Regions from separate parts of the Streptomyces sp. NPDC041970 genome, predicted to be linked through region 2. Evidence: riboswitches for the same ligand, from Rfam matches in the RefSeq annotation. Region 2 holds a riboswitch; the other holds the start of a gene.

Region 1 (15,239 bases), on a different contig from region 2:
AGTGCGGCGCCATCCTCGCGCAGTCGCCGCGCAGGGCGGCCAGACTCGGTTCCGGCTCGGGAGATGCGATGGGGTTCGCCATGTCCGCACCGTAACCACGGCCACCGCTCGGGCAGAAGGCCCTACTATCGGGTAGTTTCCCCTTGTGCCCGACCGCGGGGCCACCCGGTAGCGTGAACTGTCACGCCGTCCCGGAGGGAGCAGTCACGGCCCTTCGCCTTCCGCAGGAGTAGCCTCCCCGTGCGTATCGCAGTCACCGGCTCCATCGCCACCGACCACCTGATGACGTTCCCCGGCCGATTCGCCGACCAACTGGTCGCGGACCAGTTGCACACGGTCTCCCTCTCCTTCCTGGTCGACAACCTCGACGTGCGCCGGGGCGGTGTCGCCGCCAACATCTGCTTCGGCATGGGCCTGCTCGGCACCCGCCCGATCCTGGTCGGCGCCGCCGGGGCGGACTTCGACGAGTACCGCGCCTGGCTCGACCGGCACGGCGTCGAGACCGCCTCGGTCCGCATCTCCGAGGTCCTGCACACCGCGCGCTTCGTCTGCACCACCGACGCCGACCACAACCAGATCGGCTCCTTCTACACGGGCGCCATGAGCGAGGCCCGCCTGATCGAGCTGAAGAGCGTCGCCGACCGCGTCGGCGGCCTCGACCTCGTCTCCATCGGAGCCGACGACCCCGAGGCGATGCTCCGCCACACCGAGGAGTGCCGCTCCCGGAACATCCCGTTCGCCGCGGACTTCTCGCAGCAGATCGCCCGGATGGACGGCGAGGAGATCCGCATCCTCCTCGACGGCGCCACGTACCTCTTCTCCAACGAGTACGAGAAGGGGCTCATCGAGTCCAAGACCGGCTGGAGCGACGAGGAGATCCTCGCCAAGGTCGGCCACCGGGTCACCACCCTCGGGGCGCGCGGCGTGCGCATCGAGCGGGTCGGCGAGCCGGTCATCGAGGTCGGCTGCCCCGAGGAGGAGACCAAGGCCGACCCCACCGGCGTCGGCGACGCCTTCCGGGCCGGCTTCCTCTCCGGCCTGGCCTGGGGCGTCAGCCTGGAACGGGCCGCCCAGGTCGGCTGTATGCTCGCCACCCTCGTCATCGAGACCGTCGGCACCCAGGAGTACACCCTGCGCCGCGCCCCCTTCATGGACCGCTTCACCAAGGCGTACGGCGACGAGGCCGCCGCCGAGGTCAGCCGGCACCTGGCGTAGGCGGCCCGCCGCCACGACCGGTCAGACGAGCCGGCGGACCACATGGGCCGCGCCCCGGTCCGCCGGCTCCTCGCCCACGTACTCCTGCCCCCGCATCTCGCACCACGCCGGGATGTCCAGCCGCGCGGCCTCGTCGTCGGCGAGGACCGTCACCGTGGCGCCCACCGCCACCTCCCCGATCACCTTCGCCAGTTCGATCACCGGGATCGGGCAGCGCCGGCCCAGCGCGTCGACCACCAGGGAGGCGGCGGGCTCGGGGGAGGGGGACGCCTGCGCCGGGGCCCCCAGGCGCTCGCGCACCTCCGCGACCACTCCGGGCAGGATCTCCAGGAAGCGGTCCACGTCCGCCTCGGGCGTGCCCGGAGGCAGCGACACCCGCACGTTCCCCTCCGAGAGGACGCCCATCGCCTTCAGGACGTGGCTGGGCGTCAGCGTGCTGCTGGTGCAGGACGAGCCGGACGACACGGAGAAGCCCCTGCGGTCCAGCTCGTCCATCAGCGTCTCCCCGTCGACATAGAGACACGAGAAGGTGACCAGGTGCGGCAGCCGCCGCCGCGGGTCGCCCACCACCTCCACATCGGGCACCGTCCGGCCCACCACCGTCCGGACGCGGTCCACCAGGGCCCGCAGCCGCGCCGACTCCGCCGCCGCCTCGGCCCGCACGGCGCGCAGCGAGGCCGCCGCCGCCACGATCGCCGGCAGGTTCTCGAACCCCGGCGCCCGTCCCGACTCCCGCTCCCCGGCCGGCCCTCCGGGCGAGAAGCGCACCCCCTTGCGGACGGCGAGCAGCCCCACCCCGGCCGGGCCGCCCCACTTGTGCGCGCTCGCGGCCAGCAGCGACCAGCCCTCGGGGACGGGCCCCCAGCCCAGCGACTGGGCCGCGTCCACCAGCAGGGGGACCCCGGCGCCGGCGCAGGCCGCGGCGACCTCGGCCACCGGCTGCTCGGTGCCCACCTCGTGGTTGGCCGACTGGAGGCAGGCCAGCGCGGTGTCCGCCCGCAGCGCCTCGGCGTACGCCGCCGGGTCCACCGCCCCCGACCGCTCCACCGGGACCTCGGCGGCCACCCCGCCCGCGGCCTCGTGCGCCGCCGCCGCGTGGAGCACCGAGGAGTGCTCGACCGCCGAGACCACCAGCCGCCGGCCGACACGCCGACGCCCCGAAAGAGCGCCGGCAATTCCCGAGTGCACCGCGACCGTCCCCGAAGGGGTGAACACCAGCTCGTCCGGGCGGCAGCCGACGGCCTCCGCGGCGGTCTCGCGGGCCGCGTCCAGCAGCAGCCGGGCCCGCCGCCCCTCGCGGTACAGGCGGGCGGGGTCGGCCCAGCCGTCGTCGAGCGCGGCAAGCAGCGCCTGGCGTGCGACGGGGTGCAGGGGGGCGGCGGAGGCGGCGTCGAAGTAGGGCACGCCGCCACGCTAGCCCGCACCCGGCCCCACCAGGGGGCCCGCCCGGCCGTCGGGGCGGGCGAGAGGGCGTCAGAAGAGGGGTGGAGGACCGCGTTCCACCCCTTGGGGGTGTCGGGCGGCGCGTTGGGCACCCTCCCCGCGCGGCCCCAAATAGCGTCCAGTAGGGTTTGGTCCGCATAAACATCCAAACCCCTGCCCGCGTCAGGGCCGGCGACCGACCAGAGACATACGGGCGCGCCGACCGTGCGGGCGAGACTCTCGGGAAGGCGCTACGTGAGTCCCAACGGCTCCGACCGCTCGTCGCGGCGCCCGATGCGGCGGAAGCTGCCGCAGGTGCTGACTGCGGGCCTGGTCCTGGCGACGGCCTCCGGTTGTTCATACAACTGGGAGGATTTCCCCCGCCTCGGTATGCCCACCCCGGTGACGGAAGAGGCTCCTCGGATTCTCTCCCTCTGGCAAGGCTCGTGGGCGGCAGCGCTCGTCACGGGTGTCCTTGTCTGGGGGCTGATCCTCTGGAGCGTCTTCTTCCACCGGCGTAGCCGGACCAAGGTGGAGGTACCTCCGCAGACCAGGTACAACATGCCCATCGAGGCGTTGTACACAGTGGTTCCCCTCATCATCGTCTCGGTGTTCTTCTACTTCACCGCGCGCGATGAATCGAAGCTCCTCGAACTCTCCGAGAAGCCCGCCCACACCATCAACGTGGTCGGATTCCAGTGGAGCTGGGCCTTCAACTACGTCGAGAAGGTGGACGGTCAGCCGGCGGCGGGCAACGAGATCCCCAAGGAACTCGACGCCATCCCCGACCGCTACCGCGACGAGTTCCCCCAGGGCGCCGGCGGCGTCCACGACGTGGGCGTGCCCGGTACCCGCAACCCCCAGAACGGCAATCCGGGCCCGACCCTGTGGCTGCCGAAGGGGGAGAAGGTCCGCTTCATCCTCACGTCGCGCGACGTCATCCACTCCTTCTGGGTGGTGCCGTTCCTCATGAAGCAGGACGTCATCCCCGGCCACACCAACGCGTTCGAGGTCACTCCCACCAGGGAGGGCACCTTCATGGGCAAGTGCGCCGAGCTCTGCGGCGTCGACCACTCCCGGATGCTCTTCAACGTCAAGGTCGTCTCCCCCGAGCGTTACCAGCAGCACCTCAAGGAGCTGGCGGAGAAGGGTCAGACGGGCTACGTGCCGGCAGGCATCGAGCAGACGGACCCGGCCAGGAATGCGGAGAAGAACCAACTGTGAGCATCCTCAACGAACCTCAGGGTGCCACGCCGGCAGACGACTCGTACGAGGACGAGCTGCCGGTGCGGCGCAAGCAGCCGGGCAATGTCGTCGTCACGTGGCTGACCACCACTGACCACAAGACGATCGGTACGCTCTACCTGGTCACGTCGTTCGTGTTCTTCTGCATCGGCGGACTCATGGCGCTCTTCATGCGCGCCGAGCTGGCCCGTCCGGGCACGCAGATCATGTCGAACGAGCAGTTCAACCAGGCGTTCACGATGCACGGCACGATCATGCTGCTGATGTTCGCGACGCCGCTGTTCGCCGGGTTCGCGAACTGGATCATGCCGCTGCAGATCGGCGCGCCCGACGTGGCGTTCCCGCGGCTGAACATGTTCGCGTACTGGCTGTACCTCTTCGGCTCGCTCATCGCGGTGGCCGGCTTCCTAACCCCGCAGGGCGCGGCCGACTTCGGCTGGTTCGCCTACTCCCCGCTGTCGGACGCGGTCCGCTCGCCGGGCGTCGGCGCCGACATGTGGATCATGGGTCTGGCCTTCTCCGGCTTCGGCACGATCCTCGGCTCGGTCAACTTCATCACCACGATCATCTGTATGCGCGCGCCCGGCATGACGATGTTCCGTATGCCGATCTTCACCTGGAACGTCCTGCTGACCGGTGTGCTGGTCCTGCTGGCCTTCCCGGTCCTGGCCGCCGCGCTCTTCGCGCTGGAGGCGGACCGCAAATTCGGCGCGCACATCTTCGACGCGGCCAACGGCGGCGCACTGCTGTGGCAACACCTCTTCTGGTTCTTCGGCCATCCAGAGGTGTACATCATCGCCCTGCCGTTCTTCGGCATCATTTCCGAGGTCATCCCGGTATTCAGCCGCAAGCCGATGTTCGGCTACATCGGTCTGATCTCCGCGACGATCGCCATCGCCGGCCTTTCGGTGACGGTGTGGGCGCACCACATGTACGTCACGGGCGGTGTGCTGCTGCCGTTCTTCTCCTTCATGACGTTCCTGATCGCCGTACCCACCGGCGTGAAGTTCTTCAACTGGATCGGAACGATGTGGAAGGGGTCGCTGTCCTTCGAGACACCGATGCTCTGGGCCGTCGGCTTCCTGATCACCTTCACCTTCGGTGGTCTGACCGGCGTCATCCTGGCCTCACCCCCGCTGGACTTCCACGTCTCCGACTCGTACTTCGTCGTCGCGCACTTCCACTACGTCATCTTCGGCACGGTGGTCTTCGCGATGTTCTCCGGCTTCCACTTCTGGTGGCCGAAGTTCACCGGCAAGATGCTGGACGAGCGGCTCGGCAAGATCACGTTCTGGACCCTGTTCGTGGGCTTCCACGGCACGTTCCTGGTGCAGCACTGGCTCGGCGCGGAGGGTATGCCCCGCCGGTACGCGGACTACCTCGCCGCCGACGGCTACACCGCGCTGAACACGATCTCGACGATCTCCTCGTTCCTGCTCGGCCTGTCGATGCTGCCGTTCTTCTACAACGTCTGGAAGACCGCCAAGTACGGCAAGAAGATCGAGGTCGACGACCCGTGGGGTTACGGCCGCTCCCTCGAATGGGCGACCTCCTGCCCGCCCCCGCGGCACAACTTCCTCACGCTGCCGCGCATCCGCTCGGAATCCCCGGCGTTCGACCTGCACCACCCGGAGATCGCGGCGCTCGAACAGCTCGAGTACCACGGTGAGTCGGACAAGGCCCTCGCCGGCGGCAAGGAGGCAGGCAAGTGAAGATCCAGGGACAGATGTTCATCTGGCTGAGCGTCTTCATCCTCGCCATGGCCGTCACGTACGGCGTGTGGTCCAAGGAGCCGGTCGGCACCACCGCCCTCTTCCTGGCCTTCGGCTTGGCCGTGATGATCGGCTTCTACCTGGCCTTCACGGCCAACCGGGTGGACGCCATGGCCCAGGACAACAAGGAGGCGGACGTCGCCGACGAGGCGGGGGAGCTGGGGTTCTTCTCCCCGCACAGTTGGCAGCCGCTCTCCCTGGCGGTCGGCGGCGCCTTCGCCTTCATGGGCGTCGTCTTCGGCTGGTGGCTGCTCTACTTCTCGGCCCCCCTGCTCCTGATCGGCCTCTTCGGCTGGGTCTTCGAGTACTACCGGGGCGAGAACCGCACCCAGTGACGCCTGCCGGCAGGTGACACGCGCTACACCACGAAGGGCCCGCGACGCTCGCAGCGACGCGGGCCCTTCGCTCGTTTGCAGTCATAGAACGCGCTGGAACGGACGAGTCTTCTTAGCGTGGGGCCATGAACCACACGCCGCGCATCCGCACCGTAGTGAGCTGCACCCTGCTGGTCGTGACCCTCGCCGCGGGTGCGACCGCCTGTGGCTCGCCCGAGGACCGCCCGCTCTCGACGAAGACGTACGACGCGGGCGACCAGGTCTCCTTCAACGGCCCTTCCGACGAGAGGAAGGCCGACCCCGACAAGCCCCTGGAGGTCACCGTCAGCGGCGGCGACGGCCGCATCACCGACGTGAGCGCCGTGGACACCGCGGGCCGCCACCTCGCGGGCGAGCTGTCCGCCGACGGCCGGCGCTGGCGCTCCACCGCCCCGCTCGCGGCCGGCACCGGATACACCGTCAGGGTCGCCACCGAGAACGGCGACGGCGCTCCGGGCGCCCGCACGCTCTCCTTCGACACCTCCTCGCCCAAGAAGCTGCTGAAGGTGGCCTTCGGCCCGCAGGCGGGCACCTACGGCGTCGGACAGCCCATCACGGCGGAACTCAGCGCTCCGGTCACCGACAAGGCGGCCAGGGCCACCGTGGAGCGCGCCCTCAAGGTCCGCTCCACCCCGGCGGTCACCGGATCCTGGCACTGGGTGGACGCCAAGAAGCTGCACTACCGCCCGAAGGAGTACTGGCCCGCCGACGCCACCATCGAGGTGCGCTCCAACCTCGCGGGCATCAAGGTGGCCAACGCCCTGTACGGGGCGGAGGCCAAGCCCCTGAAGATCTCCACCGGCGACCGGATCGAGGCCCTGACCGACGCCTCGAAGCACACGATGACCGTGCTCCGCAACGGAGAGGTGATCAACACCATCCCGGTCACCACCGGCAAGCCCGGCTTCTCCACGCGCAACGGCGTCAAGGTGGTGCTGGCGAAGGAGTACTACGTACGGATGCGCGGGGAGAGCATCGGCATCGCGGCCGGCTCCTCCGAGTCGTACGACCTGCCGGTCTACTACGCCACACGGGTGACGTGGAGCGGCGAGTACGTCCACGCCGCCCCCTGGTCCACCGGCTCCCAGGGCCGCGCCAACGTCAGCCACGGCTGCACGGGGATGAGCACCGGCGACGCGGAGTGGTTCTTCGAGACCGTGCGCCAGGGCGACGTCGTCGAGGTCGTCGGCAGCGAGGGGGAGACCATGACCCCGTTCGACAACGGGTTCGGGGACTGGAACCTCTCCTGGGAGAAGTGGCTGAAGGGCAGCGCCCTGCACGAGGGGGCGCCGGACAGCCCGCAGACGCTGCAGGCCGCCCGACTGCGCCCCCAGGTCTGACGCGGGCCGGGGGGATGTCCCGCCGCGTGCGGCGCCCCTCACGGGGCCGCAGGGGCCTCTCAGGCCCCCACGGCGAGCCGGCGGCGCAGCAGCGCCGCCAGCGCGTCGGGGAACTCCACCGGGTCCACCGGGAGGGTCACCGCGGACTCCGCGCGGCTCCAGGTGGCCAGCCAGGCGTCCTGCGGGCGGCCGATCAGCAGCAGGACGGGCGGGCAGTCGAAGATCTCGTCCTTGATCTGCCGGCAGACGCCCATGCCGCCGACGGGAGCCGTCTCGCCGTCCAGGACGCAGACGTCGACGCCGCCCCCGTCCAGCGCGGCCAGGACGGCCGGGAGTGTCGCGCACTCCAGGAACTCCACCGGCGGAACGTCCGCCGCGGGCCTGCGACCGGCCGCCAGCCTGACCTGCTCGCGGATGTTGGCGTCGTCGCTGTAGACCAGGACCGTGGCGGTCGCCTGCATTGTTCCTCCGTGACATCGACGTCGTCGGGGCTCTGGGGGCATGAACCGATGCGCGGATCGTACTCCGCCGGACTGGCTGTCAGCACCGGTAAGGACGACCTTTCGCTGGGCCGTTCGGCCCAGCGGGGGACCCCCGCGGACGGCTCGGACACACCGAACGGCACCCCCCGGAGTGAGGGCGGGATAAGCGACCGACATAATGTCGGTCGTGGCGACAGCAACGACAGTAGAAACCGGGCACGCGCACCCGTCGGTCAATCGACCGAACCTCACCAGCGTCGGAACCATCATCTGGTTGAGTTCCGAGCTGATGTTCTTCGCGGCCCTCTTCGCGATGTACTTCACCCTGCGATCGGTGACGGGACCCGAGTACTGGAAGGAGATGGCCGGCCATCTGAACTTCCCGTTCTCGGCGACGAACACCACCATCCTGGTGCTCTCCTCACTCACCTGCCAGCTCGGCGTCTTCGCCGCCGAGCGGGGCGATGTGAAGAAGCTCCGCACCTGGTTCATCATCACCTTCGTGATGGGTGCGATCTTCATCGGCGGCCAGGTCCTGGAGTACACCGAGCTGGTCAAGGACGCGGGGCTCTCCCTCTCGTCCGGCCCGTACGGCTCGGTGTTCTACCTGACCACCGGCTTCCACGGTCTGCACGTGACAGGCGGTCTCATCGCCTTCCTGCTGGTCCTCGGCAGGACGTACGCGGCCAAGAGGTTCACCCACGAACAGGCCACCGCCGCCATCGTCGTGTCGTACTACTGGCACTTCGTCGACGTCGTGTGGATCGGCCTGTTCGCCACGATCTACATGATCAAGTAACCGGGCTCGCACCCACCCACCATCGACGCAGAAGATCCTGACACCGGGGTAATCCGTGAAAAAGCTCTCCGCACGACGACGCCATCCGCTGGCGGCGGTCGTCGTACTACTCCTCGCGCTGGCGGCTACCGGGGGGCTGTACGCAGCGTTTGCGCCTGCGGGCAAGGCGCAGGCCGACGAAACCGCCCAGTCCCTCGCGATCGACGAGGGCAAGAAGCTCTACTCCGTGGGCTGCGCGAGCTGCCACGGAACCGGCGGTCAGGGCACCACTGACGGGCCGTCCCTCGTGGGCGTGGGCTCCGCCGCCGTCGACTTCCAGGTCACCACGGGCCGTATGCCCGCGCAGCAGCCGGGCGCCCAGGTGCCGAAGAAGAAGGCCATCTACAGCCAGGCGCAGGTCGACCAGCTCGCGGCGTACGTCGCGTCGCTGGGCGCCGGCCCGATCACGCCGAGCGAGAAGCAGGTCGACCCGGCCGGCGCGAACGTGGCCAAGGGCGGAGACCTCTTCCGCAACAACTGCGCCCAGTGCCACAACTTCACCGGCAAGGGCGGCGCGCTGACCTACGGGAAGTACGCACCCGACCTCGAGGGCGTGAGCCCCAAGCACATCTACGAGGCCATGCAGACCGGCCCGCAGAGTATGCCCTCCTTCCCCGACACGACGATGCCGGAGCAGGAGAAGAAGGACATCATCGCGTACATCCAGACCGTGAACGGCGAGGAGACGGCCAGCCCCGGCGGCCTCGCCCTCGGCGGCCTCGGTCCGGTCAGCGAAGGTCTGTTCGCCTGGATCTTCGGACTGGGTGCGCTCGTCGCAGTCGCCGTCTGGGTCGCGGCCCACACCGCTAAGGCCAAGAAGTCATGAGTAGCCAACAGATTCCAGAAGACAACCTGCCCGTAGTGCAGGAGACCGCGCACGGCGCGGTGGAGGGTACGGGCGACCCGTTCGCCGATCCGGGGCTGCCGGCCCACAAGCCGCGCATCCAGGACCTCGACGAACGCGCCGCGAACCGCTCGGAGCGGGCCGTCGCGTTCATGTTCATCCTCTCGATGCTGGCGACGGTGGGCTTCATCGCCTCCTACGTCGTCTTCCCGGTGGACAAGATCGTCTACATCTGGCCCTTCGGCCATGTGAGCGCGCTCAACTTCTCCCTGGGCCTCACCCTGGGCTTCGCCCTCTTCTTCATCGGCGCGGGCGCCGTCCACTGGGCGCGCACCCTGATGTCCGACGTCGAGGTCGCCGCCGAGCGCCACCCGATCGAGGCGCCGCCCGAGGTCAAGGCCAAGGTGCTCGCCGACTTCGCGGCCGGCGCCCAGGAGTCCGCGCTGGGCCGGCGCAAGCTGATCCGCAACACCATGTTCGGCGCGCTGGCCCTGGTGCCGCTCTCCGGCGTGGTCCTGCTGCGCGACCTCGGTCCGCTGCCGGAGAAGAAGCTCCGGTCCACCATGTGGGCCAAGGGCAAGCAGCTCGTGAACATGAACACGATGCAGCCGCTGCGCCCGGAGCACGTCGCGGTCGGCTCGCTGACCTTCGCCATGCCCGAGGGCCTGGAGGAGGACGCGCACGACTTCCAGTCGCAGATCGCCAAGGCCGCCCTGATGATCGTCCGCATCGAGCCGGACGACATCAAGGACAAGCGCCAGCGCGAGTGGGCGCACGAGGGCATCGTCGCCTTCTCCAAGATCTGCACCCACGTCGGCTGCCCGATCAGCCTGTACGAGCAGCAGACACACCACGTGCTCTGCCCGTGCCACCAGTCCACCTTCGACCTCTCCGACGGCGCCCGAGTCATCTTCGGTCCGGCCGGCCACCCCCTTCCGCAGTTGCGGATCGGTGTGAACAGCGAGGGCAACCTCGAGGCGCTCGGTGACTTCGACGAGCCCGTCGGCCCGTCCTTCTGGGAGCGCGGATGAGTACTGCGACAACCAACCCGTCCGCCGACCAGGCGGGTCAGCGCAAGGCGCCCGCGGGCGAGCGGGTCGCCGACTGGGCGGACGGCCGGCTGGGCATCTACGGCCTGGCCAAGGCCAACATGCGCAAGATCTTCCCGGACCACTGGTCCTTCATGCTCGGTGAGGTCGCGCTCTACAGCTTCATCATCATCATCCTCACGGGTGTGTACCTGACGCTGTTCTTCCAGCCGAGCATGAACGAGGTCGTCTACCACGGCCCGTACGAGCCCATGCAGGGCATCAGGATGTCGGAGGCCTACGCCTCCACGCTGAAGATCAGCTTCGAGGTCCGCGGCGGTCTGCTCGTACGGCAGATCCACCACTGGGCCGCGCTGATCTTCCTCGCGGGCATGTTCGTGCACATGATGCGCGTCTTCTTCACGGGCGCCTTCCGCAAGCCGCGCGAGATCAACTGGCTGTTCGGCTTCCTGCTGTTCGTGCTCGGCATGTTCACCGGCTTCACGGGCTACTCCCTCCCGGACGACCTGCTCTCCGGTACGGGCGTCCGCTTCACCCAGGGCGCGATCCTGTCGGTGCCGATCGTCGGCACCTACATCTCGATGTTCCTGTTCGGCGGCGAGTTCCCCGGCCACGACTTCGTGGCCCGGTTCTACTCGGTCCACATCCTGCTGCTGCCCGGCATCATGCTCGGCCTGCTGGTGGCCCACCTGATCCTGGTCTTCTACCACAAGCACACGCAGTTCGCGGGCCCCGGCCGGACCAACAAGAACGTCGTCGGTATGCCGCTGCTGCCGGTCTACATGGCGAAGGCCGGAGGGTTCTTCTTCCTGGTCTTCGGCGTCATCGCGATCATCTCGGCCATCGCCACGATCAACCCGATCTGGGCGCTCGGCCCGTACCGCCCGGACCAGGTGTCCACCGGCGCCCAGCCCGACTGGTACATGGGCTTCGCCGAGGGGCTGGTCCGTGCGATGCCCGGCTGGGAGATCAACCTGTGGGGCCACACGCTCGCCCTGGGCGTGTTCATCCCGCTGGTCCTCTTCGGCGTGGTGCTCTCCGCGATCGCGGTCTACCCGTTCATCGAGGCCTGGGTCACCGGGGACAAGCGCGAGCACCACATCCTGGACCGCCCGCGCAACGCCCCGACCCGGACGGCCTTCGGCGTCGCCTGGATCACGGCGTACTTCATCGGCCTCGTCGGCGGTGGGAACGACCTGTGGGCCACGCACTTCCACCTGTCGCTGAACGCCATCACGTGGTTCGTCCGGATCTTCTTCTTCGCCGGACCGGTCATCGCGTTCATCGTCACGAAGCGGATCTGCCTCGGCCTCCAGCGCCGCGACCGGGACAAGGTGCTGCACGGCCGCGAGAGCGGCATCATCAAGCGGCTGCCGCACGGTGAGTTCGTGGAGGTCCACGAGCCGCTGTCCCAGGAGCAGTTGCACACGCTCACCGCGCACGAGCAGTACAAGCCGCTCGAGCTCGGCCCCGCGGTCGACGAGAACGGCGTCAAGCGCAAGATCTCCCCGATGCAGAAGCTGCGCGCCAAGCTCAGCCAGGGGTACTACGGCGAGGGCAACCAGATCCCCAAGCCCACCCCCGAGGAGTACAAGGAGATCACCGAGGGCCACGGCCACCACTGATCACCTGAGCTGATCGCCACCGCGAGAGCCCCGTCCACCCGATGGACGGGGCTCTTCGCGTCCCCTCCCGCCTGGATAGGGTGGGGCCACCCCTAGACCGACTGTGGACCCCTGGAGCGGACCATGAACGTTGTGACCCCGAGTGGCGGCGACAGCGTGGCGGACCACTCCTGGCCCGGCCTGCTGAACCCCCTGCTGCGCGGCGAGGACCTCTCCTCCGAGGAGACCGCCTGGGCCATGGACCGCATCATGAGCGGCGAGGCGACCGACGCGCAGATCGCCGGGTTCGCCGTCGCGCTGCGGGCCAAGGGCGAGACCGTCGACGAGGTCACCGGACTGGTCCGGGCGATGTACGCGCACGCCCGGACCATCCACGTGCCCGGCCGCACCGTGGACATCGTCGGCACCGGCGGCGACCTCGCCAAGACGGTCAACATCTCGACCATGTCCGCGATCGTCATCGCCGGCACCGGCGCCAAGGTGGTCAAGCACGGCAACCGCTCCGCCTCCTCGGCCAGCGGCTCCTCCGACGTGCTGGAGAAGCTCGGCGTCAACCTGGAGCTGACCCCGCAGCGGGTCGTGGAGGTCGCCGAGCGGGCCGGCATCACCTTCTGCTTCGCGGTCAAGTTCCACCCCGCCCTGCGCTACGCCGCCAAGGCGCGCAGGGAGCTGGGCGCGCAGACCACGTTCAACATCCTGGGACCCCTCACCAACCCGGCCCAGGTGCGCGCCCAGGCCGTCGGGGTGGCCGACGCCCGGATGGCCCCGATCGTCGCGGGCGTCCTCGCCGACCGGGGCAACTCCGCGCTGGTCTTCCGCGGCGACGACGGGCTCGACGAGCTGACCACCACCGCCACCTCGCGGGTCTGGGTGGTCCGCGACGGCGCGGTCCGCGAGGAGGCGTTCGACCCGCGCGACGTCGGGCTGCCGCTCGTCCCCGTCTCCGCGCTGCGCGGCGCCGACGCCTCGTACAACGCCGACGTCGCCCGCCGCCTGCTGGACGGCGAGGGCGGCGCGGTGCGCGAGGCGGTGCTGCTCAACTCGGCGGCGGCGCTGGTCGCCCTGGACCCCGGTCCGGGCACGCTCGCCGAGCAGATCGCCGCGAAGATCCTGGTGGCCGCCGAGGCCGTCGACTCCGGGGCGGCCAAGCGGACCCTGGAGCGCTGGGTGGAAGCCAGCAACGCCTGAGCCCCAGGGGCCCGCGGTGTGACGCAGGGCGCAGTCCGGCATCCGGACTGCGCCCTTGCGCGTACGGCCGCGTATGGCAGGATGCTGGGCAGGTCATGAGTGACAGCGACTACGGCCCCGGCCCGCTGTCCGGCAACCCTCCGTCCGTGGCGGGGTGCCCCGGGTGAAGACCAGGCCGTGGGCAGCGAGGTCCGCGGCAAGCGCGGGCCCCTAGGCATCCGGCGGATGCCAGCCCCCGGGGTCCTGGTCCCTAGGGAGCCTCTTGTGAGCAAGCGAATGCGATAGGGCCGTCCGGCCCTGGGGCGCATCGCCCCTCCGCGCGCCCTTCTCCGGCGCGTTCTTCCCCCTTCTCCTGCGCTGCCGCGTACCCGCCGGCGCACGGATCTCGCCTGCCTGTTACGGGAGTCCGCCATGTCCGTCTCCACCGCTGCCCTCGACCCGTCGCTCCGCGCCCCGCTGCCCGTGCTGGGGCGGGACGTCACCGTCCCGCTCGTCACCGGCGGCGAGGTCGCCTACGCCGCCCTCGACTACGCGGCCAGCGCCCCGGCCCTCCAGCGGGTCTGGGACGACGTGGCCGCCTACGCCCCGTACTACGGCAGCGTCCACCGCGGGGCCGGATACCTCTCGCAGCTCTCCACCGACCTCTTCGAGAACAGCCGCCGCACCGTCGCCGACTTCCTCGGCTGCCGGGCGGACGACCAGGTGGTCTTCACCCGTTCGACGACCGACTCCCTCAACCTGCTGGCCGCCGTGCTGCCCGCCGACTGCCAGGTCTTCGTGTACGAGACCGAGCACCACGCGTCCCTGCTGCCCTGGCGCGACGCGCGGGTCACCTACCTCGACGCGCCGCGCACCCCGGCCGAGGCCGTCACCACCCTGGAGCGGGCCCTCGCCGACCGGGAGTCCTCCCCGAACGGCCCGGCGCTGGTCTGCGTCACCGGGGCCTCCAACGTGACCGGCGAGCTGTGGCCGGTCAAGGAGCTGGCCGCCGCCGCCCACGCGCACGGCGCCCGCATCGTCCTGGACGCCGCCCAGCTCGCCCCCCACCACCCCGTGGACCTCGCGGAACTGGACGTCGACTGGATCGCCTTCTCGGGCCACAAGCTGTACGCGCCCTTCGGCTCCGGCGTCCTCGCGGGCCGCGCCGACTGGCTGCGGGCCGCCGAGCCGTACCTCGCCGGCGGCGGCGCCTCCCGCACCGTCGCCCGGCGCGCCGACGGCGGGGTGGAGGTGGACTGGCACACCACGGCCGCCCGCCACGAGGCCGGTTCGCCCAACGTCATCGGCGTGTACGCGATCGCCTCCGCCTGCAAGGCCCTGACCGAGGCGGGCTTCGACAACCTGGTCGCCCGCGAGCAGGAGCTGGTGCGCCGGGTCCGCGCGGGGCTCGCGGAGGTGCCCGAGGTGCGGGTGCTCTCGCTGTTCGGCGACGACGCGCCCCGCGTCGGCGTCATCTCCTTCGTGGTGCGCGGCTGGAACAGCTCGCACTTCGCCGCGGCCCTCTCCGCGGAGTACGGCATCGGCGTGCGCGACGGCCTCTTCTGCGCCCACCCGCTGGTGCGCACCCTCCTCGGCAGCGACCCGCAGGAGCCCGGCGAGTGCGGCGCGCCGGAGGCCGAGCCGGGCGAGAGGTCGCTGAACGCCATCCGGGTCAGCTTCGGCGCCGGCACGCCGGACGAGCACATCGAGCGGTTCCTGCGCGCGGTCGGCGAGCTGGTCCGCGACGGCGCCCAGTGGAAGTACCGCACCGAGGGCGGCCGCTGCGTTCCGGACCGGGGCGCGGCCCAGGTCTGAGCGGCCCGGTCGCGGGGGGGGGGGGGGGGGGGGGGGGGGGGGGGGGGGGGG
Region 2 (15,239 bases):
GCGCGGCCTTCATTGCGGTGCCGCCCACATCGAGGGCGATGACATGTCTCACGGGAGACAGTTTCGCCCGCCGACCCCCAAAAGGTCTAGTCCACTAGCGCGGTTTGTTGCGCATCCATACAAAATGATGGGCGCAGTGGACCGTGCCGCTTACCTCCCGAGAAGGGAGGGAATCGACACCCCGCCCCGAGGGGAAACGGGGATAAAGGTCTGGACCAACATACGGTGCGGAGCCCCTGACTACCAGGGCGCGTACGCCAGTTGTCACCGCCGGGGCGCGTGTGCGTTGCCGAAGCGATACTCCAGTGGTGTAGACCGCCGGTTCGCCAATGGGGGAAAATCGTCGTTCATCCGGACGATGTCGGGGCAGGGTGGCGCGGTCACGACGAGGACGGCCGCACGAGCACGCCGGACACGCCGACCAGGGCAGAGACGATCAACGAGGATGGGCGAGGCTGTGCAGCGGCGTTTGACGAGTCTGACCGCGGCGGTGGCCGCGCTGGCGATGGCAGTGACCTTGTCGGGCTGCGGCGGTGACAGCGGCTCGGGCGGTGTGACCCTGAAGCTGGTCGCCGCCGACTACGGCACGGGGCCGTCCAACACCTCCGAGAAGTACTGGAGCCGGGTCGCGGCCGCCTTCGAGAAGGAGCACCCCGGCATCAAGGTCGACGTCAGCGTCTACGCCTGGAAGGACGTCGACCGCGAGGTCGCCGAGATGGTCGAGGCCGGCAAGGCCCCGGACGTCGCCCAGATCGGCGCGTACGCGAACTACGCCAAGGACGGCAAGCTCTACACCGCCGACGAGACCCTCGCCATCCGCACCACGGCGAACTTCCTGCCGTCGCTGACCGACGCGGGCAAGATCGACGGCACGCTGTACGGGCTCCCCTTCGTCGCCAGCACCCGGCTGCTGTTCTACAACGAGAAGCTCTTCGACCGGGCGGGCCTGGAGGCCCCCGAGACCTGGGGCGACATCCTGGCCGCCGCCACCGCGCTGAAGGCCAAGGGCGTCGCCTACCCCTTCGCCCTGCCGCTCGGCCAGGAGGAGGCGCAGGCCGAGACCCTGATGTGGCTGCTCAGCGGGGGCGGCGGCTACACCGACGAGGTCGGCGCGTACGACATCGACTCGGCGGCCAACGTCGCCACGCTGCGCTGGCTGCGGGACAACCTGGTCGGCAAGGGCCTGACCGGCCCCGTCCCCCCGGACCGACTCGACCGGGAGAAGGCGTTCGCGGCGTTCACCGAGGGCGAGGTCGGGATGCTCAACGGCCACCCCACGCTGATGAACAAGGCCGAGGCCGAGGGCGTCAAGGTCGGCATGGTGCCGCTGCCCGGCGTCGACGGGCCGACCAAGGGCTCGATGGGCGTCGCCGACTGGATGATGGGCTTCAAGCAGAACGGCCACCGCAAGGAGATCGGCACGTTCCTCGACTTCGTCTACTCGGACCGGAACGTGCTCGACTTCGCCGAGGAGTACACCATGCTGCCGGTCACCGGCAGCGCCTCCGCCGCGATGGAGGCGGACGAGAAGCACCGCAAGATGCGCAAGTTCCTGGCGGCCCTGCCGAACTCGACGCTGCCGCCGTTCGGCAAGACGTCGTGGGCCGCCGTGAGCGACGCGATCAAGAAGAACATCGGCGGGGCGGTCGCGCCGGGCAGCAACCCGGAGAGCGTGCTCGGCGGGATATCCGCCGAGGCGACGCGGGCGGAGGCGGCGGAGTAGCGGTCGGGGGGCGGGCCGGAGGCGGCGGAGCGGCGGTCGCGGGGCGGGCGGCCGGGCGGCGCACCCCGGATGCGGTGTCGGGGGCGGGCGTTAGGTTGGTTGACATGACCGCCCCCGACCCCGGAGCAGCATCCGACCCCGCCCCCGACGCCGAACCGGCGCCCGAGCCCGGCCCCGAGCCCGCCCCGGACCCGGCCGAGCTGTCCGAGCGGGACCGGGCGCTGCTGGCCCTGGAGCGGCGGCCCTGGTCGGGGCCGGGCGCGAAGGAGCGGGCGATCCGCGAGGAGCTGGGGATCTCGCCGGTCCGCTACTACCAACTGCTGAACGCGCTGATCGAGGACGAGCGGGCGCTGCGGGAGGACCCGGTCACGGTCAACCGGCTGCGCAGAGTGCGCGCGGCGAAGCGCGACCGCCGCTGAACGGGGCGGCTGACGGCTCCGGGCCTGCGGCGACGAGCCTGGGGCTCCGGCCCCGCCTCCTGGCCCCGGCTTCCCGCCCCGGCTTCCCGCGGCGGTCGTGGCGGTCCGGGCGCCCTCGGAGGCTGCACGCGAGCCGGCCTCCAGGCCCTGGTCTCCCGGCCTCTCGGCCCCTCCGGCGATGATCGCCGCCGAACCGGACCCGACCGCCCGACCTCGGCCCCCGGCCCAGGCCCGACCTGAGCCCCCAGCGAAGGGCCTCTGCGCCCGCCTCCGGCGGTGGCCGCGACGGTCCCGGCGGCCCCGGTGGCGGTACGGGGGCGGAGGCCCGGCCCCGCCCCTCGCGGGCGGCCACCCGATAAGCTCGGCGCATGGCCAGTCACCCGGAAACTCTGCCGAACCCGGCCACCCCCGCCGGCCGCGAGGGGCTGAAGGCCCTGCTGGACCGGCCCGACCGCGCGGTGATCGCGCTCGACTTCGACGGCACCCTCGCCGACATCGTCCCGGACCCCGAGCAGGCCCGCGCCCATGCCGGCGCGGTGACCGCGCTCGCCGCGCTCGCCCCGAAGGTCGCCGCCGTAGCCGTGATCACCGGCCGCCCCGCCGAGGTCGCCGTGCGCAACGGGGGCTTCGCGGGGGTCCCCGGTCTGGAGGGCCTCGTCGTCCTCGGCCACTACGGCGCCGAGCGCTGGGACGCCGGGACCGGCACCGTCAGCGCCCCCGCCCCGCATCCGGGCGTCGACGCCGTACGGGCCGAACTCCCCGGCGTACTGGAGGAGTTCGGCGTCTCCCACGGGGCGTGGGTGGAGGACAAGGGGCGGGCCGTCGCCGTCCACACCCGGCGCGCCGACGACCCGCAGGCGGCGTTCGAGACGCTGCGCGGGCCGCTGGACGCCCTGGCCGCCGCGCACGGGCTGATCGTCGAACCGGGCCGCTTGGTCCTGGAGTTGCGTCCGCCCGGCGTGGACAAGGGCGTCGCGCTCAAGACGTTCGTACGGGAGCGGGACGCCCGGTCCGTTCTGTACGCGGGCGACGACCTCGGGGACCTCGCCGCGTTCGCCGCGGTGGAGGAGCTGCGGACGGCGTCCCCGGACGGCGTCCCCGGCCTGCTGGTGTGCAGCGGCAGCACCGAGGTGCCCGAGCTGGCCGAACGCGCCGACCTGGCGGTCCCCGGCCCGGCCGCGGTCGTCGCCCTCCTGGCGGCGCTGGCCGACCGGATGTGACCGAGATATGCCCCTGACCGACCGGGTGTGACCGGTCGGATGACGGCAAACAGCCCCGGCCCCCCGGAGTGCGCGGGGGGCCGGGGCTGTTCCGTCCGGCCGGACTCAGTCCTTGCGCAGCGCGTCGAGCTGGTCCAGGAACCACTGCTGCGGGGGCAGGGCGGTCGCCGCCTCGGCCAGGCGCTCGGAGCGCCGGGAGCGTTCGTCCGCGCTCATCGTCAGCGCCTCGTGCAGGGCCTCGGCCGTGCCCGTCACGTCGTACGGGTTCACGACGATCGCGTCCTCGCCCAGCTCCTCGTAGGCCCCCGCCTCCCGTGACAGGACCAGCGCGCAGCCCTCGTCCGAGACGACGGGGACCTCCTTGGCGACCAGGTTCATGCCGTCGCGGATCGGGTTGACCAGGGCCACGTCCGCCAGCCGGTACGCGGCCAGCGAGCGGGCGAAGTCGTCGTTGACGTGGAGCACCACGGGCGTCCAGCTCTCCGTGCCGTACTCCCCGTTGATCTCGGTGGCCAGGCTCTGCACCGCCGCCGTGTAGTCCCGGTAGACGGGGAGGTCCTGGCGGGAGGGGTAGGCGAAGGCCACGTGGACGACGCGTTCGCGCCACTCGGGGTGGGTCTCCAGGAGCGTCCGGTACGCGTGCAGGCCGCGCACGATGTTCTTGGACAGCTCGGTGCGGTCCACCCGGACGATGGTCTTGCGGCCCTCGCCCACCTGCTCCCGCAGCGCCGCCATCCGCTCGTCGACGTCCGCCTCGTGCGAGCGCCGCCGCAGGAAGTCGGCGTCCGCGCCGAGTCCGTGCACGCCGATGCGGGTGCGGCCGGTCCCGCCCAGGATCTCCGTGCAGCAGTTGATGAACGCGTCCGCCCAGCGGCGGGTCAGGAACGCCGCCCGGTCCGCCCCGAGGATGCCGCGCAGCACCTGCTCGCCGATGTCGTCGGGAAGCAGCCGGAAGTAGTCGACGGGAGCCCACGGGGTGTGCGAGAAGTGGCCGATCCGCAGGTCGGGGCGGAGCTCGCGGAGCATTCCGGGCACCAGGGTCAGGTGGTAGTCCTGCACCAGGACCGCCGCTCCGGGGCCCGCCTCCTCGGCCAGCGCCTGCGCGAAGGCCCGGTTGTACGCCTCGTACGAGGCCCACTGCCGCCGGAACTCCGCGTCGAAGACCGGCTCCACCGGGGTCTGGTAGAGCAGGTGGTGGACGAACCACAGCACGGAGTTCGCGATGCCGTTGTAGGCGTCGGCGTGCACCTCCGCGTCGATGTCGAGCATCCGGACGCCCGGCTCCCCGACCCCGCGCCGCACCGCCTCGCGGTCCCCGTCCCCGAGGGCCGCGCAGACCCACAGCTTGTCGTCGACGGCGCTCAGACCCGAGACGAGTCCGCCGCCGCCGCGCTTGGCGTCGAGCGAACCGTCCTCACCGAGCGTGTACGAGACCGGGCCGCGGTTGGACGCGACCAGGACCTGGGCGGTGGCGGGGGCTGCGGGTTCGGCGAGCTCAGAGACCATGTAGCGGAACCTAGCCCGTAAGGGAAGCCGTCAAACGCGATTACCTGCGGCGGAAGCCACCGCCCGCGCCGCCGTGCCGGTCCGGGGCGGCGTTCCCGCCCGCGCCGGGTCCCGCCCGCGACGCCGTGCTCGTCCGCGTCAGCGTTCTGCCCGCGCCGGTCCCGCCTGCGGCGTACGCCCGATCGTGCCGCGCCCCCGCCCGTACGCGGCGCGCCACCCGCGCCTCCGCCCGTACGCGGCGCACGCCGACCGCCCCCGACCGCCCCGCCTCACGCCGCGTGTCGCTCCGCGTACTCCGCCATCTCCCGCATCGGGGGCCGCTCCTCGGTGTCCACCGCGTGGGTGCGCGGGACGAAGCCGCTCTCCTCCCGCTCGAACTGCGTCAGCACCGGCCGCACCAGGTGGCCCCGCGAGAGCCGCACCTGGGCGGTGCGGTAGATCGTCGCCGCCATCCGGCCCAGCGCCCGGCCGTCCTGGTGGCGGTGTCTGCGTACGCCGACGTCCACCTGGCCCAGCGCGTCCAGGCCCACGGTGTGCAGCGCGTCCACCAGGAGCCCCAGCTCCACCCCGTAACCGACCGGGAACGGCAGCCGCTCCAGCAGCGAGCGGCGCACCGCGTACTCGCCGCCCAGCGGCTGGACGAAACCGGCCAGCAGCGGCCAGTGCAGGTTGATCAGCGGACGCGCCACCAGCTCGGTGACCCGGCCGCCCTGGCCCGCGCTGTCGCCGAGCGGGCGGTCGTACATCGCCTTGACGAACTGGACGCCGGGGTCCGTGATGAGCGGACCCACCGTGCCGGAGACGAAGTCCGACGAGAAGTCCAGCAGGTCGGCGTCGACGAAGCAGACGATCTCCCCGCTGGTCACCAGGAGCGAGCGCCACAGGACCTCGCCCTTGCCGGGCACGGCCGGTATGCGGGGCAGGATCGCGTCCCGGTGGACCACCCGTGCGCCCGCCGCCCGCGCGACGGCGGCCGTGGCGTCGGTGGAACCGGAGTCGATCACCACGAGCTCGTCCACGAGGCGGACCTTCTCCATCAGTTCGCGCCGGATCGTCGCCACGATCGCGCCGACCGTCGCCTCCTCGTTCAGCGCGGGCAGCACCACGCTCACCGACGCACGCCGGGGATCGGCGTCCCGGACGTCGGCGAGCAGCGCGGGCGGGCGGTCTGCGGACGACCAGGAACGCCTGGTCAACCAGCGTTCCACCTCTTCGAGCACGGTCTGAACTCCCTGTGTGTGATCCATCTCGCCGTACGGACGACTATCTCAACGGCCCAGTGCTTCGGTTACAGTCTTGAACAACGCGGATCACCCTCGCATGTCGGGGTCGGACCGCCCACAAACGCCGGGATCGAAGATCCCGTGCCACACAGCTCATCCAGAGGGACTGAGGGAACGGCCCGTTGAAGTCCCGGCAACCCTCCTGCCGACCGCGAGGTCACGGTGGGGAAGGTGCCAATTCCGTCTCGCGGCGAAACGCGTCGTGAGGAAGATGAGGAGAGAGGGCCTCCGCCATCATGGCTGTTCAGACAGTTGAAGGTCAGACCATCACGTCCCCGGATCTGGGACCCGCCGCCGCGCTTTCCTGCCGCGAGTGCAAAGAACGCTTCGAACTCGGCCCGATCTTCGCCTGCGCCTCCTGTTTCGGCCCGCTGGAAGTGGCGTACGACCTGCCCACCGGCTCCCCGGAGGAGTTGCGCCGGCGCATCGAGGCCGGCCCGGACAACATCTGGCGCTACGCCCCGCTCCTGCCCGTCCCGGCGGACGTCGCGGAGAAGCCCAACCTCAACCCCGGTTTCACCAAGCTGGTCAAGGCCGACAACCTCGCCCGTGAACTCGGCGTCACCGGCGGCCTGTACGTGAAGGACGACTCCGGCAACCCGACGCACTCCTTCAAGGACCGCGTCGTCGCTATCGCCGTCGAGGCCGCCCGCGCCTTCGGTTTCACCACCCTGTCCTGCTCCTCCACGGGCAACCTGGCCGGGGCCGTCGGCGCCGCCGCCGCCCGCGCCGGACTGCGCTCCTGCGTGTTCATCCCGCACGACCTGGAGCAGGGCAAGGTCGTCATGGCCGCCGTGTACGGCGGTGAACTGGTCGGCATCGAGGGCAACTACGACGACGTCAACCGCTTCTGCTCCGAGCTGATCGGCGACCCGCTCGGCGAGGGCTGGGGCTTCGTCAACGTCAACCTCCGGCCGTACTACGGCGAGGGCTCCAAGACCCTGGCGTACGAGATCTGCGAGCAGCTCGGCTGGCGGCTGCCGGACCAGATCGTCGTCCCGATCGCGTCCGGCTCCCAGTTGACGAAGATCGACAAGGGGTTCCAGGAGCTGATCAAGCTGGGCCTGGTCGAGGACCGGCCGTACAGGATCTTCGGCGCCCAGGCCGAGGGCTGCTCCCCGGTCTCCGCCGCCTTCAAGGCCGGTCACGACGTGGTGCGCCCGCAGAAGCCGAACACCATCGCCAAGTCCCTGGCCATCGGCAACCCGGCGGACGGCCCGTACGTCCTCGACATCGCCCGCCGCACCGGCGGCGCGGTGGACGACGTGACCGACGAGCAGGTCGTCGACGCGATCAAGCTGCTGGCGCGCACCGAGGGCATCTTCGGCGAGACGGCGGGCGGGGTGACGGTCGGCGTCACCAAGAAGCTGATCGAGGCCGGCGTGATCGACCCGACGCTCACCACCGTCGTGCTGAACACCGGTGACGGCCTCAAGACGCTCGACGCGGTCTCCGCGACCTCGCAGGCCACGGCGACCATCAAGCCGAGCCTGGAAGCGTTCCGCAGCGCGGGCCTCGCCTCCGCCTGACCACCCCAGACCGCAGGAAGAAGGGCACCAGCATGAGCGTCAAGGTCCGCATCCCCACCATCCTCCGTACGTACACGGGTGGGCAGGCCGAGGTCACCGCCGAGGGCGCGAAGCTCTCCGAGGTCATCGAGTCCCTGGAGAAGGACCACCCCGGCATCGCCGCCCGCGTCCTCGACGACCAGGGCAAGCTGCGCCGCTTCGTCAACGTGTACGTCAACGACGACGACGTGCGCTTCGAGGGCGGCCTGGAGACGGCCACGCCGGACGGCGCGGGCATCTCGATCATCCCCGCCGTCGCCGGCGGCTGCTGACGCGCTACGGGCTGCTGACGCGCTACGGGGGGTGCCGCACGGCGGCCCGCGCACCCCAGCCTTCCCATCGCGCCCGCGCGTGAACCGGACCGGCCCCGCGTGAGCCGTGGCGCCCCCGCGTACGCCGGGTCGCCGCCCGGCGCGCGTCGCGGCCGTTCCCTCCGTACGAGAAATCGCCCCCTCCGCACCAGAAGCGGAGGGGGCGATTCTGCATGGTTGAGCGCGGTACAGTTGGGGAAGCCCCCTCCGCTGCTCGTGCCGCCCGCATATGAGAATGCGCCCGGCTCCGTCGAGAAGTAGCCAAAGTGCATCCCCCTCTTGAGGCATAAGTGGCCTTTGTCTGGCCCGACTTGCCCGCAAATCTTGGTAAACACGCATTTTCGGGTGTTCGGTCGCGCCCAGAATTCTCGTCCGATTGACCTGTTGCAGAGGGCAGTTGGGCAGATACATTCGGCCGCGGTCGACGCGCTACAGCGCCACGCACCCTCTCCTGTCGGAGGGTGGGATGCGACCCAGGGTCCGCGAAGTGCGGTCCTGTGCAAGGGCCAGTAATAGGGGAGTTAGGCATGGCTCAGGGCACCGTCAAGTGGTTCAACGCGGAGAAGGGGTACGGCTTCATCGCGGTCGACGGTGGTGCGGATGTTTTCGTCCACTACAGCGCGATCCAGATGGACGGGTACCGCACCCTCGAAGAGGGTCAGCGAGTTGAATTCGAGATCTCGCAGGGCCAGAAGGGGCCCCAGGCCGACATGGTCAAGCTCGCCGTCGGCTGAGCCGGCGCGGTCGTCCGACGACACTACTCACGCGGCGAGGGCCCGACCCCGGATTCCGGGGCCGGGCCCTCGCCGCGTACTCCGGGCCGCCGGGGCCTGCCCGCGCCCCGTCTCTGGGCCGGGCCGTCGACCGGGCCGCCGGGGCCCCTGTCGCCGGGGGCCCGCACCCCGCCTCTGTGCGGGCCGTCACGCTCGCCCCGCGCCTGCTCCGGGCCATCCCGCGCCCCTGCGCCCGCTCCGGGGCATCCCGTGCCCGCCTCGCCCTGCGCCTGCTCCGGGCCATCCCGCGCTCCTGCTCCTGCTCCGGGGCATCCCATGCCCGCCTCGCCCTGCCCTCGCCCCGCGCCCGCCACGCCTCGCCCCGCACCCCGTGCGCGCCCCGCGTCCCCTGTTCGCCCCTTCCGCAGGTCAAGCGCGCCCACTGCCCCCCGCAGGCGGCGGGGGCGCCCCGGCCGGTGGCGGGGCCGCCCCGCGAGTGCCCGCATCGACGCCGTAGCCGCACGCCCGGACCGGGCCCCGGCGGGTGGCTGGAGAGGGTCGCCGCGACCGCCGAGGCGCTTGCACTCTCAGGGGTCGAGTGCTAATCATTGGCGTTAGCACTCTCCAGGTGAGAGTGACAGAACTTGGACCGGGCCGGTGAGGCCCGCAGGTGCGGTGGAGCAAGGGACCGCCGCACGCGCAGGCCGTCCGTCGCGGGCGCCACTCGGTCCGGAGAAATCCACCCCTGTCCGGGAGGACCACTTCACATGGCCAAGATCATCGCGTTCGACGAGGAGGCACGGCGCGGTCTCGAGCGCGGGATGAACCAGCTCGCCGACGCCGTCAAGGTCACCCTCGGCCCCAAGGGCCGTAACGTCGTCCTCGAGAAGAAGTGGGGCGCGCCCACGATCACCAACGATGGTGTTTCCATCGCCAAGGAGATCGAGCTCGAGGACCCGTACGAGAAGATCGGTGCGGAGCTGGTCAAGGAGGTCGCCAAGAAGACGGACGACGTCGCCGGCGACGGTACGACCACCGCCACCGTTCTGGCCCAGGCTCTCGTCCGCGAGGGTCTGCGCAACGTCGCCGCGGGCGCCAACCCGATGGCGCTCAAGCGGGGCATCGAGAAGGCCGTCGAGGCCGTCTCCGCCGCCCTGCTGGAGCAGGCCAAGGACGTGGAGACCAAGGAGCAGATCGCTTCGACCGCCTCCATCTCCGCCGCCGACACCGAGATCGGCGCCAAGATCGCCGAGGCGATGGACAAGGTCGGCAAGGAAGGCGTCATCACCGTCGAGGAGTCCCAGACCTTCGGTCTGGAGCTGGAGCTCACCGAGGGTATGCGCTTCGACAAGGGCTACATCTCGGCGTACTTCGCCACCGACATGGAGCGTATGGAGGCGTCCCTCGACGACCCGTACATCCTGATCGTCAACTCCAAGGTCGCCAGCGTCAAGGACCTGATCCCGCTGCTGGAGAAGGTCATGCAGTCGGGCAAGCCCCTGCTGATCATCGCCGAGGACGTCGAGGGCGAGGCGCTCTCCACCCTGGTCGTCAACAAGATCAAGGGCACGTTCAAGTCCGTCGCCGTCAAGGCTCCGGGCTTCGGCGACCGCCGCAAGGCCATGCTCGCGGACATCGCCATCCTCACCGGTGGCACCGTGATCTCCGAGGAGGTCGGTCTCAAGCTGGAGAACGCCGGCCTGGACCTGCTCGGCCGCGCCCGCAAGGTCGTCATCACCAAGGACGAGACGACGATCGTCGACGGCGCCGGTGACAGCGACCAGGTCCAGGGTCGCGTCAACCAGATCCGTGCCGAGATCGAGAACTCCGACTCGGACTACGACCGCGAGAAGCTCCAGGAGCGTCTGGCGAAGCTGGCCGGCGGCGTGGCCGTCATCAAGGCCGGCGCCGCCACCGAGGTGGAGCTCAAGGAGCGCAAGCACCGCATCGAGGACGCGGTGCGCAACGCCAAGGCCGCCGTCGAGGAGGGCATCGTCGCCGGTGGTGGCGTGGCTCTGCTCCAGGCCTCGGCCGTCTTCGACAAGCTCGACCTCACGGGCGACGAGGCGACCGGCGCCAACGCCGTGAAGCTCGCGCTGGAGGCCCCGCTCAAGCAGATCGCCGTCAACGGCGGCCTTGAGGGCGGCGTCATCGTGGAGAAGGTCCGCAACCTGCCGATCGGCCACGGCCTCAACGCCGCGACCGGCGAGTACGTCGACATGATCGCCGAGGGCATCATCGACCCGGCGAAGGTCACGCGCTCCGCTCTGCAGAACGCCGCGTCCATCGCCGCGCTCTTCCTCACCACCGAGGCCGTCATCGCCGACAAGCCCGAGAAGGCCGGCGCGGCCGCTCCGGGCGGTATGCCGGGCGGTGACATGGACTTCTGATCGTCCGCAGGGGCTCCGGCCCCCGGTCGATCGTCGTTCACCGTACGTCCCGCAGGGGCGGCACCTCCTTCAGGGGAGGCGCCGCCCCTGCGGCGTTGGGGACGGTCCGCCTGCCCCCGGTCCGCGCCCTGTCCCGCCCCGCCCTGCCGGTTGCGCGGGTGCGCGGGTGCGCGGGTGCGCCGCGCGGTTGTCCCCGGCCCGCGCCCCGTCCTGTCCCGCCTCGCCCCGCCGGTTGCGCGGGTGCGCCGCACGCCTTGGGCACGCCCTCTCCGGTCCCGCCGCGGGCGCACCCGGCCCGTCGGCCGCTACGAACCGCTGCCGGAGCCCCGGTCGCGGGAGCGGGACCGGTGGGCCCGTTCCGACCGGGGGACCAGCCCGGCCCGGACCGCGTCCATCCGCTCCCGTACGCCCGGCGGCCGCACGGCTCCCGGCGGGCCGGCCGGGGGCTGCGGGGACGGCTCCCGGCAGAGACGGCAGAGGCCGCCGAGGAGCGCTTCGGGGCTGCCGGGGGCCCCGCACTCGCCGCACTCCAGGGTGCGCAGGACCGTACGGGGGGTCGGCAGGACGCGTTCGGGCGGCAGTTTGTCACGCAGCCGCCGTTCGACCAGGCGGGCGGCGCAGTGGACGGGGGACGGCAGGCCCACGGTGAGCGCGTGCAGCAGCTCCGCCTCCGTCGCGCCCCGCGCGAACCACTCGACGACCTGCGGCTCCAGGCGTACGCAGTCGGCGGCGGACAGCGACAGCGCGGGGGCCGTCCGGCCCAGGGCCGCGAGCAGGATGAACGCCCGCGAACGGGTGGGCCGCCGCGGCCGGTCCGGCGGGACGTCACCCCGCGTGTAGGCGTCCCACCAGTCGTCCTCGCGTGCGGTGCGGGAGAAGAAGGTCCGGGTCACCCAGAGCATCACGTCGTCCGTGATCACGCATTCGCTGCCGCGCCGCAGATGTCCGGCGGCCTGGAGGCGGTTGAGGGTGGTGCGCAGGGCGCACTGGCCGTACGGGAGGTGCTTGGCCAGCGTCTTCACGGAGATGTCGGAGCCGTCCGGCAGCCGGTCCACGTAGGCGGCGACGGCCGCGTCCCGAGGGAGCAGGTGGGCGAAGTCCCGGTCGGTGCGCGGGCGTTCGTCGGGGGCGGAGCGCTTGCCGTACCCCGGTTTGGCCATCGGGTGCGCGGCGGGCGCAGCGGGCGGGCTCGCGGGGAGCGGTGCGTGCGGGGCACGGGGGGCAGCACTAAGCTGGCTGTCAGCCATGGGGATCGTTGTGTCCGATCTCGTTGGTCAGACCCCTGTTCGGTGTTCCCGCACCGGCGGGGGTCGTCTTTGTTTCTGTTGTCCCTGTGCACGCTAGAGCCTGGCGACCATGCGTGGCAAGTCGGTCACGAAAGGTCAACTTCGCAGGCGGGGAGGGTGGGTGGGACAGCAGAACCCTCCACCCCATCCTTGTGAAGAGCGCTCGGATCTCGCGGCTTGAGCTTCGGGAGGCGCGCGGGGTCCGGCCGGGCGCCGTGACCACCGTCACGTCGGGATGTTCGCGGCTGACGTAGACCGGATGCGCTGCGCCGGGCGTATACCCGGTGAAGCGAAAGAGCCGGGAGCAGCCGTTGACCGTCGAGGAGTTCGAAGAGTTCTACGTCCAGGCGGTCGCGCGTCTCACCGGCCAGTTGTACGTGATGACCGGGGACCTCCAGGAGGCGCAGGACGTCGTGCAGGAGGCCTTCGTCAGGGCCTGGGTCCGGCGTCGGCACCTGGAGCGCGACGGGTGGCCCGAGGCGTGGATACGTACGGTCGCCTGGCGGCTGGCCGTCAGCCGCTGGCGCTTCCGGCGCCGCTCGGCCGACGCGTGGCGCCGGGGGAGCGGCGTACCGCAACACGTCGAACCGCCCGACCCGGCCCACCTGGTCCTGGTCGACGCGCTCCGAGAACTCCCCGCGCAGCAACGCCGGACGCTGACCCTCCACTACCTGTGCGACCTCACGGTGGAGCAGATCGCCGGGGAGACCGGGCTTTCCGGCAGCACGATCAAGACCCATCTGGTCCGCGGACGGGCGGCGCTCGCCGGACGCCTGCGGGACCCGCGCATCGAGGAGGCTCCTGATGTCTGAACCACTCGCGATGTCCGAACCGCAGGACCCGCTGCGGCCCCTGTTCCGGCAGGCCGGGGACTTCGGACGGCTCCGCGCCGACGCCTGCCCCGCGGCGAGCATCACCGTACGCGGCATGAGGGCGCAGCGCCGCCGGATGGCCTCGCTGGCCGTGGGGGTCTGCCTGGCCGTCGGCGCGGGGGGTGCGTCGGCGGTCGCGCTGATGCCGGTCCGCACGCAGGAGGTGGTACCGGCCTCGGTCCCGCCGTCGTACGGCGACCCGGCGTCGCCCCCCGACGGGCCGGTGCCGCCGGGGATGCGGTGGTCACCGGGTGGGGTGGTGCCGCCGGGTACGCGGTGGTCGTCGGGCGGGGTGGTGCCGCCGGGGATGCGGTGGTCGCCGGGTGGGGTGGTGCCGCCGGGGATGCGGTGGTCGTCGGGTGGGGTGGTGCCGCCGGGTACGCGGTGGTCGTCGGGTGGGGTGGTGCCGCCCGGCGTCCGGTCGTCGCCCGGCCTTCCGCCCTCGTCTCGCGGATTTCCGCCGGCGTACGAGGGGCGCGCGAACCAGCCGCCCTCCGTACGGGGCGGCACACCGCCGGAGACCAGGGGATGGGTGGGGGAGCCGTCCGGACCGGGCGGCGTCCGTACGGGCCAACGACCGCCCACACGTACGGGGTTGCCGCCCACGCGCACGGGGGCCGCGGCCCCGGCGGGGTGATCGGGGCTCGGGGCGGCTGAGGCGTCCTGGCCCCGGCAGGTTGGTCCGCGCCCCTTTTGCGGGTACGCATCAACCTGATCTCGGCTACGATCCCGCCTGTTTTCGGGCACGACCACCCCGACTCCGTACCTGCCCCATCCCTCGTGCCCCTCCCCGTCCCGGAGGCTCCACCGGGCCATCCCGCACGCATGGGCGTGCCCGAAAGGTTTCTTCGTGTCCACCCTCTCCTCCGGGCTGCGGCCTGCCCCCTCCCAACCCGAACCCCCCGAGCCCCGGTCGGCCCGCCGGTCCGAGCGCCGGAAGGAGACCGGCGGGCCCGCGTGGGGCGGCCGCCTCCGCCGGGTGGCCGACCGGCTGAGCCCCGACGACCGCCGAATACTCTGGCTCTACCTGCTGACCCGAATATCCCTGTGGGTCACCGCCCACTTCGTCCGGTGGCTGTTTCCGGCCAAGGCGGACGCGCGGGAGTCGGGGCCGTTGTTCGCGCCGTTCCAGCAGTGGGACGCCAACCACTACCTCCACATAGCGCGCGAAGGTTACTTCCCGTCCGGGACGGGCCCGTGGACGGAAGGGTGGGACAACCGGGAGGCGTTCTTCCCCGGCTTCCCGTTCCTCCTGCGCGCGGTGCACACCGTGATACCTGACTGGACGGCGGCCGGGATGCTGATCTCGTTCGTCGCCGGAGCCGTCGCGGTGCTGGCGCTCGCCCGTATCGCGCGGACGCACGCGGCGGGCACGGATGCGGGGGCCGGGACCGGCCCTTCCTGGGCGCGGAAGGACACGGCGGGCGCCGGGGGCGCGAGGGGGCTCGACGGCGGGAGCGACCAGCGGGCCGTCATGTTCTTCCTGCTCTCCCCGTGCGCGGTGTTCCTGGCCGCCGGCTACACGGAGGCCCTGTTCCTCGCGTTCGCCCTGCCCGCCTGGCTCGCGGCCCAACGCCGCCACTGGGCCCTCGCCGCCGCGCTGACCGCCCTGGCGACGACCGTACGCGTCAGCGGCCTGTTCCTCGCCGCCGCGATCGGCGTGCTCTTCCTCCTGTCCGCCCGGACCCGGCGGGACTGGCGGGCGGTGGGCTGGCTGGCACTCCCGGCGCTGCCCCCGGCCGCGTACAGCTGGTACCTGCACACCCGCACGGGCGACTGGATGGCGTGGAAGCACGCGCAGGAACGCGGCTGGCACCGCGCCTTCCACACCCCCTGGGAGGCGTGGACGAACACCTGGAACGCGGCGTTCGACGAGGTGCACACCACGGGGTACGCGTTCATGTTCCAGGCCGAGTTGGCGGCGATGCTGGTGGGCCTCGTCCTCCTG

What was found. Region 2 has a riboswitch for S-adenosylmethionine ahead of thrC (threonine synthase). Riboswitches for the same ligand answer to the same signal wherever they lie in the genome.
Region 1: it holds a riboswitch for S-adenosylmethionine, as region 2 does, so the genes downstream of both, ACZ6EJ_RS25000 (aminotransferase class V-fold PLP-dependent enzyme) here and thrC (threonine synthase) in region 2, are expected to answer to the same signal.

What each region holds. Positions count from the first base shown of each region.
Region 1 covers NZ_JBVJCD010000072.1:50-15,288, reverse strand. The annotation lists gene ACZ6EJ_RS25065 (hypothetical protein) at 1-82, opposite strand, end outside; gene ACZ6EJ_RS25060 (carbohydrate kinase family protein) at 241-1,215, shown strand; gene ACZ6EJ_RS25055 (aminotransferase class V-fold PLP-dependent enzyme) at 1,237-2,619, opposite strand; gene ctaC (aa3-type cytochrome oxidase subunit II) at 2,893-3,861, shown strand; gene ctaD (aa3-type cytochrome oxidase subunit I) at 3,858-5,594, shown strand; gene ACZ6EJ_RS25040 (cytochrome c oxidase subunit 4) at 5,591-5,989, shown strand; gene ACZ6EJ_RS25035 (L,D-transpeptidase) at 6,115-7,368, shown strand; gene ACZ6EJ_RS25030 (hypothetical protein) at 7,428-7,829, opposite strand; gene ctaE (aa3-type cytochrome oxidase subunit III) at 8,029-8,649, shown strand; gene qcrC (cytochrome bc1 complex diheme cytochrome c subunit) at 8,705-9,514, shown strand; gene qcrA (cytochrome bc1 complex Rieske iron-sulfur subunit) at 9,511-10,563, shown strand; gene qcrB (cytochrome bc1 complex cytochrome b subunit) at 10,560-12,206, shown strand; gene trpD (anthranilate phosphoribosyltransferase) at 12,330-13,394, shown strand; SAM riboswitch class IV at 13,486-13,603, shown strand; gene ACZ6EJ_RS25000 (aminotransferase class V-fold PLP-dependent enzyme) at 13,806-15,188, shown strand.
Region 2 covers NZ_JBVJCD010000011.1:19,612-34,850, reverse strand. The annotation lists gene ACZ6EJ_RS08610 (ROK family protein) at 1-13, opposite strand, end outside; gene ACZ6EJ_RS08605 (extracellular solute-binding protein) at 446-1,723, shown strand; gene ACZ6EJ_RS08600 (DUF3263 domain-containing protein) at 1,828-2,142, shown strand; gene otsB (trehalose-phosphatase) at 2,511-3,362, shown strand; gene ACZ6EJ_RS08590 (alpha,alpha-trehalose-phosphate synthase (UDP-forming)) at 3,468-4,868, opposite strand; gene ACZ6EJ_RS08585 (glucosyl-3-phosphoglycerate synthase) at 5,138-6,088, opposite strand; SAM riboswitch class I at 6,242-6,369, shown strand; gene thrC (threonine synthase) at 6,388-7,680, shown strand; gene ACZ6EJ_RS08575 (MoaD/ThiS family protein) at 7,713-7,991, shown strand; gene ACZ6EJ_RS08570 (cold-shock protein) at 8,558-8,764, shown strand; gene groL (chaperonin GroEL) at 9,511-11,133, shown strand; gene ACZ6EJ_RS08560 (hypothetical protein) at 11,439-12,380, opposite strand; gene ACZ6EJ_RS08555 (SigE family RNA polymerase sigma factor) at 12,731-13,231, shown strand; gene ACZ6EJ_RS08550 (mannosyltransferase family protein) at 14,142-15,239, shown strand, end outside.